DNA from 2 places in the Kocuria sp. WN036 genome. Region 2 is predicted to be linked to the other one. Evidence: riboswitches for the same ligand, from Rfam matches in the RefSeq annotation. Region 2 holds a riboswitch; the other holds the start of a gene.
What was found. Region 2 has a riboswitch for thiamine pyrophosphate ahead of CK505_RS04550 (ECF transporter S component). Riboswitches for the same ligand answer to the same signal wherever they lie in the genome.

Region 1 (6,997 bases), on a different contig from region 2:
CGAGCACGCGGGCGTTCCGCAGCCGCCGCTGGCCGAGGGTCCCGATCCCGGGCAGGGTCAGGTGCCGGGCGTAGCGCTCGAGCTCCTCGCGGGTCAGTTCGGGGCCGGGCTCCACGAGCGGGGGCAGCGGGCTCACGGCCGCTCCCCCACGGGCGCCCAGTCCCCGCGCGGCACGTCCGCCGGGCCGTCAGCCGGCCCGGCACCGGCGGCGTCCGTGTCGATCCGCCCGGCCATCGACGAGGACGCCTGGGCGTGGCGGCGGGCCGGGATGCGCCCGGCACCGGCGGCGAGCCGGCCGGCGAGCACGGCGTGGCGCATCGCGGTGGCCATCGCCACCGGGTCCTGGGCGCGGGTGACGGCGCTGGCCAGCAGCACGGCGTCGCAGCCCAGCTCCATGGCCAGGGCGGCCTCGGAGGCGGTGCCGATCCCGGCGTCGAGCACCACGGGCACGGACGCCCGGGAGGCGATGAGCTCGATGTTGTGCGGGTTGAGGATGCCCAGCCCGGTGCCGATGGGGGCGCCCAGGGGCATCACCGCGGCCGCGCCCAGGTCCTCGAGGCGGCGTGCGACGGCCGGGTCGTCGGAGGTGTAGGCGAAGACCTTGAAGCCGCGGGCCACGAGCTGCTCGGTGGCGTCGAGGAGCTCCACGACGTCGGGCAGCAGCGTGTCCTCGTCCGCGATGACCTCGAGCTTGACCCAGTTCGTCTCGAGGGCCTCCCGGCCGAGCTCGGCGGTCAGCAGCGCGTCCCGGGCGGTGTAGCACCCGGCGGTGTTGGGCAGGATCCGGATGTCGTTGCGCTCGAGCAGCGCGAAGAGGGAGTCGCCCTGGCCGGGGGCGTAGCGGCGCAGGGCCACGGTGGTCAGCTCGGTGCCGGAGGCCAGCAGCGCCTGCTCCAGAGTGTGCAGCGAGCTCAGGCCGCCGGTGCCCATGATCAGCCGGGAGCTCAGCTCGATGCCGTCGAGCACGAGGGGGTCGGGGTGCGGGGCGGTCACGTCAGCCTCCCTGGACGGCGGTGATGATCTCGATGGACTGGCCCTCCGCCACGGGGGTCCGCCGCCAGCGGCTGCGGGGCACGACCGCGGCGTCCACGGCCACGGCCACGCCGAGGCGCCCGCCGTCCAGCGGGGCGCCGTCGGGGCCCAGGGGGCGGTCGACGGTCTCGGCGACGAGGTCGACGACGGTCGCCTCCGCCGCCACGCGGTGCGGGCGGCCGTTGAGGGTGATGGCGGTCATCGGGTGCTCCTGCTCCGGGGCCCGGGCCCGGCGGCGGCCGGCGCGGGATCCCCTGGACGGGCCTCGACGGGGCGGTCGAAGCGGTGCGGGTCGGTGGTGGCGAGGTGCTCGGCGTCGGCCGCCGGATCGGCTCCGGTCCCGCCGTCCACCAGCTGCGCGGCGAGCCGGGCAGCCAGCGGGGCGAGCAGGACGCCGTGGCGGAAGTAGCCGGTGGAGACCACGAGCCCCGGCACCGGCGATCCGTCCGGGTCGCGAACCCGGCCGAGGTACGGGATGTCGTCCGGGGTGCCGGGCCGGGCGCGGGCCAGCACCTCGACCAGCTCGAGGTCGGCGACGCCGGGCACGAGCGCCTGGGCGTCGCGCAGCAGCCGGAACACGCCGCCGGCGCTGGGACCGGTCAGGTCGTCCTCGCGGGAGGTCGCCCCGATCACCACGGTCCCGTCGGCGCGGGGCACCAGGTAGACGGGCACCCCGTGCACCAGGCCGCGGACGGTGCGCCCGAGCAGCTCCGGCGCCCCGGCGGGGACCCGGGCGCGCAGGATGTCCCCGTGCACCGGCCGCAGCGGCGGGTGCCAGTCCTCCGGCAGCCCTTCGAGCTCGCCGAGCCCGGCGCCGGGGGCGAGGACCGTCCAGGTCGCGGAGACCATCCCGCCGCCGGCCAGGCGGACGCCGGTCGCCGCGCCCTCGGCGTTGCGGCGCAGCCCCGTGGCGAGGTCGTGGACGAGGCGGGTCGGTCCGCCGTCGCGCGCGGCCGGGAGCCCGGCGGGCTCCGGGAGCTCCGGGAGGTCGGGCAGTTCCGGGGCGACGAGGGCCGCGAGCAGCCCGGCCACGAGGCGGCGCGGGTCCACCTGGTGGTCGTCGGGGATCCGGAACGCCGCGGACAGCCGCGGGCTCAGGGCCGGCTCGAGGGTGCGGGCGGCGCGCAGGGTCAGCGGCTCCACCGTCATGCCGTGGCGCCCCTGCAGCGCGCGGAGATCCGCCAGGGCCTGCCGGTCCGCGGCGTCCACGCCGCAGACGAGGGTCTCGGTGGCCCGGTGGCCCACCGTCCCGCCGGCGGCCTGCTCGACGGCGGCCACGAACCCCGGGTACTCGGCGGCCGAGGCGGTCATGAGGGGGTACAGGGGCTCCTGCTGGTACTGGACCTCGCTCACCGGGGCGAGCATCCCGGCCGCGGCGCGGCTGGCGCCGGAGCCCGGCTCGGGGTCCACCACGACCACCGAGCGGCCGCGGCGGCGCAGCTCACAGGCGGTGGCCAGGCCGATCACCCCGGCGCCGACGACGGCGACGTCGGCGCGGACGTGCTCGGGCCGGTCGACCAGCGGGTGGGGCGCGGTCGTGGGGGCAGGGTGCGCGGCAGTCACAGGGAACGTCCTTTCCTCCGGCGGCATGACCCGCATCAGGTGTGGCGGTCGGCGCTGGACGCCCTCTCAGCCCCCGGTGGGGCTCCCGCAGAACCGCTGACCTATCATCAGCGTGTGACCCACCCTACCCGTGACGCCTCCGCCCCCGCCGAGTCCTCCCTGCGAGAGACCCGGACGGCCCGCCTCCTCGCCGCCCGGCTGTACGTGTGCACGGACGCCCGCCGGGACCGGGGCGACCTCGAGGACTTCCTGCACGCGGTCTGTGCCGGTGGCGCGGACGTCATCCAGCTGCGGGACAAGAGCATCGACGCGGACGAGGAGATCGCCGCGCTGGAGCTGCTGGGCCGGGTCGCCGCCGAGTACGACGCCCTGTTCGCGGTCAACGATCGCGCCGACATCGCCGCGCTCGTGGGCGCCGACGTCTTCCATGTGGGCCAGCACGACCTCAGCCCTGTCCAGGCCCGGCGGCTCCTGGGCCCCGACGTGCTGATCGGGCGCTCCACCCACGACCTCGGACAGGCCACGGCGGCGCTCGAGGACCCGGACGTCGACTACTTCTGCACCGGGCCCGTCTGGGCCACGCCCACCAAGCCGGGGCGCCCGGCCACCGGGCTGGAGTTCGTCCGCGCGGTCGCCGAGCTGACGGAGGCCCGGCTGGACGCGGACCCGGAGGTCCTGCCCGTGCCGTGGTTCGCCATCGGCGGCATCGACGAGCCGCGGCTCCCGCAGGTGCTGGAGGCCGGGGCGCGCGGCGTCGTCGTCGTCCGCGCCGTCACCGAGGCCTCCGATCCCCGCACCGCCGCCGGGCAGCTGCGCGGTCTGCTCCCCGCCTGAGCCCGGGGCGGTCCCCCGCCCGCCTCACCGTCGGCTCCCCGCCGCCGTCCAGCACGTTCTGAGAGCATGGACGCAGGACGACGACGGAGAGGTGGCCCATGGACCCCGAGCTCGACCCCCAGGTGCGGCACGCGGTGGAGCGCCCCGCGGAGACCGCCCGCGGTCCGGAGGACGCGCAGCTGCGCGTCCGGCTGGCCGGTGAGCCCGCCCGCCGCGCCCTCGGAACGCACTGGGAGCAGGGCCTCCCGGAGGACGCCGCCCCGAGCGACGACCGGCTCGCCGCCGCCGTGCTGCTCGCCACCCTCTTCGGCGACACCTTCTGGCTGGAGCGCGCCGCCCGGCTGCCCAGCGACGTGCCGGGGTGCCCGTCCGCGCCGCCGAGCGGGCTGCTGGAGCTGACCCGGGTGCCGGGCGCCCGGGCGGCCCTGGCCGCCGTGCTCGAGCGCCCGCTGCTGACCGGGCTCCTGGAGTGGGGCACCAACCCCCTGCCGGAGCAGCCCCCGCTGGCCGTGGCGCGGGCCGCCCGGGACCTGGGCATCCCCGACGACGGGCGCGTCTACAAGGTGGTGCGCCGCCGCGCCGAGCGCTTCCTGGCGCGGGAGCACGACGGGTCCGAGCCGCTCGAGCAGTTCGTGACCCTGCTGAACGAGGCGGAGCGGGGCCACCGCGAGGACGGGCCCGTGCTCTCGGGCGAGACCCTGCCGCCGGCGGCTCCACCGGCGCCGGGTCCGACCGCGGGGTCCTCCTCCGCAGCCGGCCCGGCCGCCGACGGTGGCATCCGCCCGGCCACGCCCCCGCCCGGCGCCCCTCCGGCGGGCTCGCCCGAGAACCCCCAGTGGGGGGTGAGCCCCGCGAGCCCGGCCCCGCCGCCGCCAGGGCCGCTTCCGGGCCAGTACCCCGGACCCGGGGCACCCGGCCCGGGCGGTCCGGGATACGGCACCCCCGGGTACGGCCCCGGGGACCAGCGGCCCGGAGCACCGGGCGCCAGCACCCATGGCGCCTCCGGGCCGGTGTTCGGGCCCGGCCCCGGCGGGTGGCCGCCGCGCCCGGCCGAACCCGTGGAGGACGACTCCGACAACCTCAAGGCGTGGGGGTTCGTCTTCCTGGGCATCCTGGCGGTGATCGCCGCTCTGATCTTCATCCTCTGAGCCCACCGCACCATCATTTACTTGCACAGGAAAGCTTCTGGGGCTATTCTTGGGGACATATCAACCAGTGCGCCGCCCCTGCCGACGGAGAACCCCGCGATGCCGATCTTTCCCCAGAACCCCGCTCCCCAGAGCCTGACGAAGCGCCCCGCCGAGGACCTGCTGTCCGCGGACACCCGGATGGGCGCGGTGGAGCTGCTGGTCTCCGACCTGGACACGATGGTCGCCTACTACTCGGACGCCGTCACCCTCGACGTGCTCGCCCACGCCGGGGACACCGCGGTCCTGGGCCGGGACGGCCGGACGGTCGTGCGGCTGCGCCAGGTCAAGGAGCTCCCGCCGGCCCGCCGCGGGCAGGCCGGTTTGTTCCACACCGCAGTGGTCTTCGACGACGAGCCGGCCCTGGCCGCAGCGCTCGCGTCCGTGGCGACCGTGGCGCCCCGCTCCTTCACCGGCAGCGCCGACCACCTCTACAGCCAGGCCTTCTACTTCGACGACCCCGAGGGCAACGGGGTGGAGCTCTACACGGACCGTCCCCGCGAGACGTGGCGGCGGGAGCCCACCGGCCTGCTGACGCTGGCCTCCAACCCACTGGACCCGAACGGCTTCCTGCAGGAGCACCTGGCCGAGCAGGGCGGGCGGCCCCCGGCGCCGCCGGCCACCCTGGGACACGTACACCTGCAGGTGGGTGACATCCCGCTGGGCCGGCAGTTCTACGTGGACGTGCTGGGCTTCGAGGTGATGAGCGACATCGGCTCCGCCCTGTTCATCGCCGCCGGCGGCTACCACCACCACATCGCGCTCAACACCTGGCAGAGCGCCGGGGCCGGCCCGCGTGCGGCGTCGCTGGGGCTGGGCCAGGTCAACATCGACCTGCCGGACGCCGACGACGTCGCGGCCCTGGCGTCCCGGCTCGCGGACCACCGGATCCCCACCCGGCACGACGGCGCCGTGCTGCGCTTCGAGGACCCCTGGAACACCCTGATCCAGGTGGGCGTCGCGGCGTAGTCCCGGCCCGGCGCGGCGTCCGCGCCCGCCCGCCGGCGGCGCCGTGCTCGACACCGGCGGGTGCTCACCGGCACCCCGGCCCGCCGGTAGGTTGGGCCTCGTGCCCGGGGCGCCCGGGCACCGAGGGCGTGCGGCGACACGGCGGCCGCCCGGTCCGAGAGCGAGGAGCAGGGCATGGGCGAGAAGGACGACACCACCGGCAAGGACTTCGACGAGGCCGTCAACATGACCGCAAAGCAGCTGTCGACGTGGCTGGACACCGACGAGTCCACCTCGGTGGGCCAGGACGACGGCGGGGAGTCGGTGGGCCACCGCTCCGGGCGCCGGATCGTGGAGATCCTGCAGAAGCCGAAGGGCGAGCGCACCGAGGCCGACCACGAGCACATGCGCAAGGTGGTCGGCTACGTCCACCGCCACCTGGCCCAGCGCCCCGACGGGGACGTGCGCGAGACCCGGTGGCGCTACTCCCTGATGAACTGGGGCCACGACCCCCTGAAGGACTGAGCCAGAGGGCCCGCCCGGCACCGCCGGGCGGGCCCGGCCGCCCCGGCGGGCATCCCGGAAAATATTGCAGTTGTGCAAAACTTGCAGAAGTGCAAAAATATGGGCGTGAATGACGACTCCCCTCCCACCCTGCGCGCCCGCAAGAAGGCAGAGACCTGGTCCGCGATCCACGAGGCGGCCGCCGCCCTCGCGGTGCAGCACGGGGTGGAGGGCACCACGGTGGAGGCCGTGGCCGCGGCGGCCGGCGTCTCCCCGCGGACCTTCTTCAACTACTTCCCCGCCAAGGAGGACGCCGTCCTGGGCATGCGGGCCCCCTCGCTGGACCCCGAGCTGCTGGACGGCTTCTCCCTCGAGCACGACCTGCTGGGCCAGGTCTCGCGCCTGCTGCTGGCCGTCTCCCGCAGCGCCTACGCGGGACGGGACGCCGAGCGGCGCCGGAGGCTGCTGCTGGACCACCCGAGCCTGGGCCGCCGCCGGCACGAGCTGATGCTCGAGGCCGAGGCCCTGGTGCGCCACACCCTCGCGGAGCTGCTGGCCCGGGACCCCGCGTGGTCGGCCGGGATCGGTGAGCACCGCGTGGACGAGGTCGCCCGGATGCTGGTCCTGCTCGGCGGCGTCCCGCTGCGCTTCGCCATCACCGCCGAGGGCTACTCCCCGGCGCACGGCCTGCCGACCGAGGACCACGAGTCGGCGCTCACCCTCCTCCACCGTCTCCAGGAGAAGCTCGCATGACCCGCGCCCCCGCCCACCGCGCCGCACCGGGCTCCGGCTCCCGGCACCTCGCGCTGCTCTTCGTCGGCCTGATGCTCTCCATGCTGCTGGCCGCGCTGAACCAGACCGTCCTCAGCACGGCGCTGCCCACGATCGTGGGCGAGCTCAACGGGGTCGACGAGATGCTGTGGGTGATC
Region 2 (6,997 bases):
AGACGAGCCTGTTCCTCGTGGCCGGGCTGATCGAGCGCCGCGGCGGGTCCACCAACGTGGACCGGCTGGCCGGGATGGCCAAGATCTCGCCGCTGCTCGCGCTGCTCTACCTCGTGCCCGCGCTCAATCTCGGCGGGATCCCGCCGTTCTCCGGCTTCCTGGGCAAGACCGGTCTGCTGCAGGCCGGCGTGGACCAGGGCGACGGGCTGGCCTACGCCCTCGTCGCCGGCTCCGTGGCGGTGTCCCTCCTGACCCTGCTCGCCATGATCCGGGTGTGGAACCGCGTGTTCCTGCGCGCCCCGGAGGACGCGGAGTACCCGGACCCCATCCTGCTGGCCCCGGTGCCCGCCGGCTCCCGGTTCCTGCTGACCTCGGGTGCCGTCGACGACCAGGCGGGCCGCTTCGCGGGCAAGGGCGACGTGCGCCTGATGTCCCCCTCGATGCTCGGCGGCGCCTCGGCCCTCGTCGCCGCGGGGGTGGCCCTGACCGTGTTCGCCGGGCCGCTGTTCCAGCTCGCGGACAACGCCGCGGAGAACCTCGTCCGCCCCGAGCGCTACGTCGAGGCCGTGCTGGACCCCGCGTCCGCGCCGCGGCCCGTCGTGGAGGAGGCCCCGTGACCCGCCCCAAGAATTCCCTGCTCGTCGAGCTGCCGCTGCTGGTGTGGCTCGTGGTGGTGTGGGGCGCCCTCTGGGGCGACTTCGGCCCCGGCAACCTGCTGGTCGGACTGGTCCTGGCCCTGCTCGTCACCTGGGTGCTCTACCTGCCGCCCGTCCAGCTGTCCGGCCGGTTCAACCCGTTCCAGTTCGCCCTCTTCGCCGTGACGTTCGTGTGGCAGGTCGCCAAGGCGAGCTTCGAGGTGATGCTCATTGCGATCCTCGTGGGCCCGCGCGCGCGCAACGCCGTGGTCGGCGTCCAGCTGCGCACGCGCTCCGACCTGCTCCTGACGGCCACCGGCCACACCATGACCCTGATCCCGGGCTCGCTCGTGGTGGAGGTGGACCGGGCCTCCGGCACGCTGTACTTCCACGCGCTCAACGTCCGCAGCGCTCATGAGGCCGAGGACTTCCGCCGGTCCGCCCTCCGGGTGGAGGCGGCCTGGATCCGGATCATGGGCACCCCGGAGGAGCTCGCCGCCCTGCGGGCCGAGCGGGGCGGCGGACGGGCCTCCGGCACGGACCGGCCGGACAGCGCCGCGCTCAGCTCGCCGATCACCGCGAGCCTGCAGATCGTGGGCCGCCGCCGGGACGAGGTGCCCACCGGGTCCCCGGCGGACGCCCCGGGATCCACCCCCACCGACACCCACGAGGAGGACCACCCGTGATGCAGATCGCTGTGGCCGTCGCGGCCGTGCTGCTCAGCGCGGCCGCCGCGGGCACCCTCTACCGCCTCGCCAAGGGCCCCTCCCTGCTGGACCGTGTGGTGGCCACGGACGTGCTGCTGGCCATCGTCGCGGCCGCCCTCGCCGTGGACATGGCCTACCACGGCCACCTCAACAACCTGATCCTCATGGTGATCGTCTCGCTGGTCGGGTTCATCGGCTCCGTGACGGTGGCGCGCTTCGCCACCCAGACCGCCGAGCACGGGCGGTGAGCGCCGTGCTGGACACTGTCCTGGACGCCGCCGCGGCCGTGTGCCTCGTGGTCGGCGCGCTCATGTCCCTCGCCGCAGGGATCGGCCTGGTCCGCTTCCCGGACCTCCTGACGCGCATGCACGCCGGCACCAAGCCCCAGGTCTTCGGGCTGCTCCTCATGCTCACGGCAGTCGCCCTCGAGAACCGCGAACCCGTCATGATCCCGCTCATCGCCCTCGGCTGGATCTTCCAGCTGCTCACCGTGCCCGTCTCGGCGCACATGGTGGGACGCTCGACGTACCGCACCAAGCACCTGAACCGGACCACGCTGACCCAGGACGACCTGCAGAAGGTCCTCAACCGCGCCGCGGAGGGCGGGGCGGAGGGCTCCGCGGAGGGCGTCGCCGCGGGACCGCCGGTGCCGAGCCCGGACGGCCGGCGGGCGGACGGACAGCAGACTGACGGATCGCCGGGGACGCGTTAGGCTGGGCAGGATCGACAGGGCGCACCCGCGTCCCCCTCGGACGACAAGGAGCAGCACTCCATGAACACCAAGGTCCTCGAACTCGTGGGCACCGGCCTCTCGCTCGGCGGCGTGGCGCTCTCGCACAAGGTGCTCGGCGCGGCGTGGACGCGCATCACCGGCGACCCGCCCCCCGCCAAGAACCCGGACCCGGACGAGGCCTGGACGGGCATCATCATCTGGTCGCTCGTCACCGGTCTCGTGGGCACCGTCATCAAGGTCGGCATCTCCCGCCAGATCGCGAAGATGGAGAACAGGCCGCGGACGAACCCCAAGGCCTCGAGCCAGGCCGAGGTCTGAGGCCCGGCGAGCACCTCGCTCAGGGGCCCGTCCGGCCGGACACCGCACCGGTGTCCGGCCGGACGGGCCCCTGCGTCGTTCACCGGCCGTGCGCCGGCAGTGCACGGGGCGGGCGGGGGAGGGGTAGACTCGGTGCCACTGAACGACAGGGGAGCGCCCCGCCGGTGAGACCGGCGCGGCGCTGAGAGTGCGGATCGCCGCAGACCCTCGAACCTGCTCCGGTTAGCACCGGCGAAGGGAGTCGAGCATCTCAGGGGTGCTTCCCCGGGAACGCGCCACCGGCGCGGCCCGCGGAACCCCGTCCCCTCCTGGCACCGACGGCTCGCTGAGCCCAGGAGGAATCCACCGTGAACACCACCACCCACCGCCCCGCCCGCCGCCCCGGCACGTCCCGCGCGTCGTCCTGGCGCGTCGTCGACATCGTCGTGGCCGCCGTCCTCGCCGCCGTGTGCGCGGTCGTCTTCTGGGCGTGGTCGAACCTGCTCTACCCCGTGGTCGGCACGGCCGCGGTCGCCTACCCGCCCGCCGTAGGGCTGATCGCCGGCGGCTGGCTCGTGGCCGGCGTGCTCGGCGGGCTGATCATCCGCAAGCCCGGCGCCGCGCTGTTCTGCGAGCTGCTCGCCGCCGTGATCGAGAGCTTCCTGGGCACCCACTTCGGTCTGCTGGTCGTGCTCTCCGGTCTCGTCCAGGGCATCGGCGCGGAACTGGCCTTCGCCGCCTTCCGGTACCGCCGGTTCGACGCCCTCGTGGCGGCCGTGGCGGGCGCCGTGAGCGGGATCTTCCTCGGCGTCCACGAGAACATCGTCTACAACTACGAGTGGGCGCTGAGCCACCAGGTGGTCTACGTGGTCCTGACGGCCGTCTCCGGGGCGGTGCTCGCGGGCCTGCTGATGCAGGCCGTGGTGCGGGCCCTCGCGGCCACCGGCGTGCTGCAGGGCCTCGCGTCGGGGCGGGCCGTGCGGCGATGACGGCTCCCACGACCCCGGACCCCGTGGTGCCCGCCGGCCGCGGGGCCCGGGTCGAGGCCCGCGGCTTCGGCTGGCACCACCCCGGGCGGGACGCGGCGGCGCTGCGCGGCCTGGACCTCGTGGTCGAGCCGGGGGAGCGCGTGCTCCTGCTGGGACCCAGCGGGGCGGGCAAGTCCACCCTCCTGCACGCCCTGGCGGGAGTCCTCCACGACGACGACGGGCAGTCCGCCTCCGGCGAGCTGCTGCTCGACGGCATGCCGCCGGAGCAGGCGCGCGGCCGGGCCGGGCTCGTGCAGCAGGACCCCGAGTCCCAGGTGGTGCTGTCCCGGATCGGGGACGACACCGCCTTCGGCCTCGAGAACCTCGCGGTGCCCCGGGAGCAGATCTGGCCGCGGGTGCGCGCGGCGCTCGACGACGTGGGGCTGGACCTCCCCCTCGACCACTCCACCGCGGCCCTGTCCGGCGGGCAGAAGCAGCGCCTGGCGCTCGCGGGCGCCGTGGCCATGAGCCCCGGGCTGCTGCTGCTCGACGAGCCGACCGCCAACCTGGACCCCGCCGGCGTGCGGCAGGTCCGCGACGCGGTGGTGTCCTGCCTCGACCGCAGCGGCGCCACGCTCGTGGTCGTGGAGCACCGTGTCGCCGTGTGGGCCGAGGTCGTGGACCGCGTCGTCGTGCTCGGCCGGGACGGGGGCATCACCCACGACGGCGCCCCGGGCCGGGTGCTCGGCGCCGCGGCCGACGAGCTCAGCGGCGCGGGGGTGTGGGTGCCCGGCCGGGTGCCGGCCACGCGTGCGCCCGCTCGCCCCGCCGCGGGGCCCGGTGCCGGTTCCGCCGGGGGTCCCGCCGGAACCCGGGCCGCCGGCTCCGGGACGGACGGCGCACCGCTGTTGAGCGCCACCGGTCTGGGCGTCTCGCGCAGCCAGCCCTCGGCGCGGCAGCTGCGCGCCCGGCGGCGGGCGCGGCGGCGCGGCCGCCCGCTGGACGACGCCGCCGCGGGCCGGGACCTCCCCACGGCGGTGGCCGACGTGGAGCTGACCCTGCGCCGCGGCCGCGCGCTCGCCCTGACCTGGCCGAACGGCGCCGGCAAGTCCACGCTCGCGCTGACGCTGGCAGGTCTGCTCGCCCCCGTGCGCGGCACCGTGCGGGCCCACCCGGTCCTCGACCGAGGCGCGGGCCCCGACCCGCTCGAGTGGAGCGGCCGGGAGCTCGTGGCCCGTGTGGGGACGGTCTTCCAGGAGCCCGAGCACCAGTTCCTGCGGGCCACCGTGCGGGCCGAGCTCGAGCTCGGCCCCCGGCTGGCCGGCACGCCGGTGGCCGAGCGGGAGCGCCGCACGGACGAACTGCTCCGCCGGCTGCGGCTCTCGCACCTGGCCGACGCCAACCCGTTCACCCTCTCCGGGGGCGAGAAGCGGCGGCTGTCCGTGGCCACGGTGCTCGCCACGGACCCGGACCTGCTGGTGCTCGACGAGCCGACGTTCGGTCAGGACGCCCTGACGTGGGCGGAGCTCGTGGACCTGCTCGTGGAGCTCGTCGACGCCGGCACGTCGGTCCTCGCCGTGACCCACGACGAGGACTTCGTGCGGGCGCTCGGCGCCGAGGTGCTGGCGCTGGGCACCCCGAGCGAGCGGGGCCGCGCCGCTCGCACGGCACCGGCGGCGGAAGGGGCGCCGGCCGTTCCTGCCGTGCGGTCCGCGGCCGCGGCCGGGAGTGCCACGGCCGCTCCGGCGGCGCCGGGCGCCGGCGCGGTGCGGGTCGTCCCCGCCCGGCGGGAGCCCGTCCGGTGAGCGCCGCAGCGATCGCGCCGTCGGCCCGGACCTCCCTGCTGGGGCGCACGAATGCGGTGGTCAAGCTGGCCGGGGCGCTGCTGCTGACCGTGGTGCTGCTGCTCAGCGCGGACCCCGTGACGTCGGGGACCGTGCTGCTGGGCGAGGTGCTGCTGCTGGCGCTGGCCGGTCAGCGCCCGCTCGCGCTGCTGCGCCGGGCGTGGCCGGTGGTCGTGGCGGCGCTCGTGAGCGGGTGGGGCACGGCCCTGCTCGCCGAGGACACCGGGCCGGTGCTGCTCGACCTGGGGGTCACCGGGATCTCGTCCGGCTCGGTGGCCGCGGGGGCGGCGATCGCTCTGCGCGGGCTGGCACTGGCGCTGCCCGGGCTGATGCTGGTGCTCACCACGGATCCCACGGACCTCGCCGACGGCCTCGCCCAGACGCTGCGCCTGCCGGCCCGCTTCGTGCTCGCGTCCCTGGCCGCGCTGCGGCTGGTGGGGGTGATGGTCTCCGAGTGGGCCACCCTGGCGATGGCGCGGCGGGCGCGCGGGACGGGGTCCGGGCACGGTCCGGTGGGCGCGCTGCGGGAGTTCGGCGGCCAGGCCTTCACACTGCTGGTGCAGTCCCTGCGACGGGCCACCCGGCTGTCGGTCACCATGGAGGCCCGCGGCTTCGGTGCGGGTCCGCGCACGTGGGCCCGCGTCCCGGGGTACTCCTGGCGGGACGCGGCGGTCCTCACGGGCTGTGCGGCGGCCGCCGCGGCGGGCCCGGCGGTGTCCGTCCTGCTCGGGACGCACCGGTTCATCTGGGCCTGAGCGAAGGATCAGGCCTGCTGGACCCAGCTCGTGACGAGCCTCGTCAGGTCCGGGTCCACCGGCAGCGGCTGGTGGTCGAGCCGGCGCACCGGCACCGCGAGCCGGACGCTGGAAACCAGCCACACGGCGTCGGCTTCCATGAGGTCCGCCGGGTACAGGGGCCCGTAGCCGAGCTCCCAGCCGTCCCGGCGGGCGGCGGCGAAGATCTTGGCCTGCGTGGTGCCCGGCAGGATCCCGTGCGAGGGCTCCGGCGTCAGCAGGGTGCGGCGGCCGGCGCGCACCCGGGCGCAGACCACGGAGGACGTCGCGCCCTCCAGGATCCTGCGCCCCTCCGTGGTGAAGACCGCCTCGTCCGCGCCGAGGGAGCGGGCGTGGCGCAGGGCGGCCATGTTGATCGCGTAGGAGAGCGTCTTGGCCCCGGGGAGCAGCCACGGGTACCCGGCGTCCTGGGCGGGGTCGTGGCCGCGCGGCAGCAGCACCGCGGTCACGCCGTCCCGGCGCTGCCGGAACGTCGTCTCCGGCACGGGGCTCACCACGATCCAGGACCACGGGCCGTCCGCCGGGGTGCCGCGGCTGATCACCACCTTGACGGCGTGCTCGGCCCCCAGACCGCCGTCCCCGCCGGGGGCGGCGTGGGCGAGCGCCAGCTCCACCGCCCCGCGCACGTCCCGCGCCGACGGCACGGGCAGCTGCGCCAGCCGCGCGGAGGCCGACAGCCGCTGGTGGTGGGCCTCGAACTTCTGCACGAGCCCGTCGACGGCGCGCATGGTCTCGAAGACACCGTCACCGCGGGTGAGCCCCTGGTCGTCGATCCGCACGAGCGGGACGGACGGATCGGCGAGGACGCCCTCCGGGTGGGCGGCGTCGAGGACGACGACGGTGCTGGTCACGGATCCTCCTGTCGGTGCGGCCGCGGGGCTCAGCAGACCGGGCCGGGGTGCAGGATGTCCACCTGTTCCCAGACGTGGTCCTCCGCCAGGTAGGCGTCCTCCTGGGCGGCCCAGCGGTCCCAGTGCTCGGCGTAGTAGGAGCCGTCACGGCTCAGCGCGCGGTCGTAG

Region 1: another riboswitch for thiamine pyrophosphate. It lies ahead of CK505_RS07945 (FAD-dependent oxidoreductase); the one in region 2 lies ahead of CK505_RS04550 (ECF transporter S component).

The regions. Positions count from the first base shown of each region.
Region 1 is NZ_NSKF01000009.1:112,143-119,139, reverse strand. Features, by position in the region: gene moeB (molybdopterin-synthase adenylyltransferase MoeB) at 1-136, opposite strand, end outside; gene CK505_RS07955 (thiazole synthase) at 133-993, opposite strand; gene thiS (sulfur carrier protein ThiS) at 995-1,234, opposite strand; gene CK505_RS07945 (FAD-dependent oxidoreductase) at 1,231-2,595, opposite strand; TPP riboswitch at 2,591-2,694, opposite strand; gene thiE (thiamine phosphate synthase) at 2,800-3,429, shown strand; gene CK505_RS07935 (hypothetical protein) at 3,528-4,577, shown strand; gene CK505_RS07930 (VOC family protein) at 4,677-5,585, shown strand; gene CK505_RS07925 (DUF3140 domain-containing protein) at 5,760-6,089, shown strand; gene CK505_RS18670 (TetR family transcriptional regulator) at 6,195-6,821, shown strand; gene CK505_RS07915 (MDR family MFS transporter) at 6,818-6,997, shown strand, end outside.
Region 2 is NZ_NSKF01000004.1:93,613-100,609, forward strand. Features, by position in the region: gene CK505_RS04525 (Na+/H+ antiporter subunit D) at 1-617, shown strand, start outside; gene CK505_RS04530 (Na+/H+ antiporter subunit E) at 614-1,321, shown strand; gene CK505_RS04535 (monovalent cation/H+ antiporter complex subunit F) at 1,318-1,590, shown strand; gene mnhG (monovalent cation/H(+) antiporter subunit G) at 1,596-2,054, shown strand; gene CK505_RS04545 (DUF4235 domain-containing protein) at 2,115-2,393, shown strand; TPP riboswitch at 2,531-2,650, shown strand; gene CK505_RS04550 (ECF transporter S component) at 2,741-3,361, shown strand; gene CK505_RS04555 (ABC transporter ATP-binding protein) at 3,358-5,145, shown strand; gene CK505_RS04560 (energy-coupling factor transporter transmembrane protein EcfT) at 5,142-5,939, shown strand; gene CK505_RS04565 (aminotransferase class IV) at 5,948-6,829, opposite strand; gene CK505_RS04570 (uridine kinase) at 6,859-6,997, opposite strand, start outside.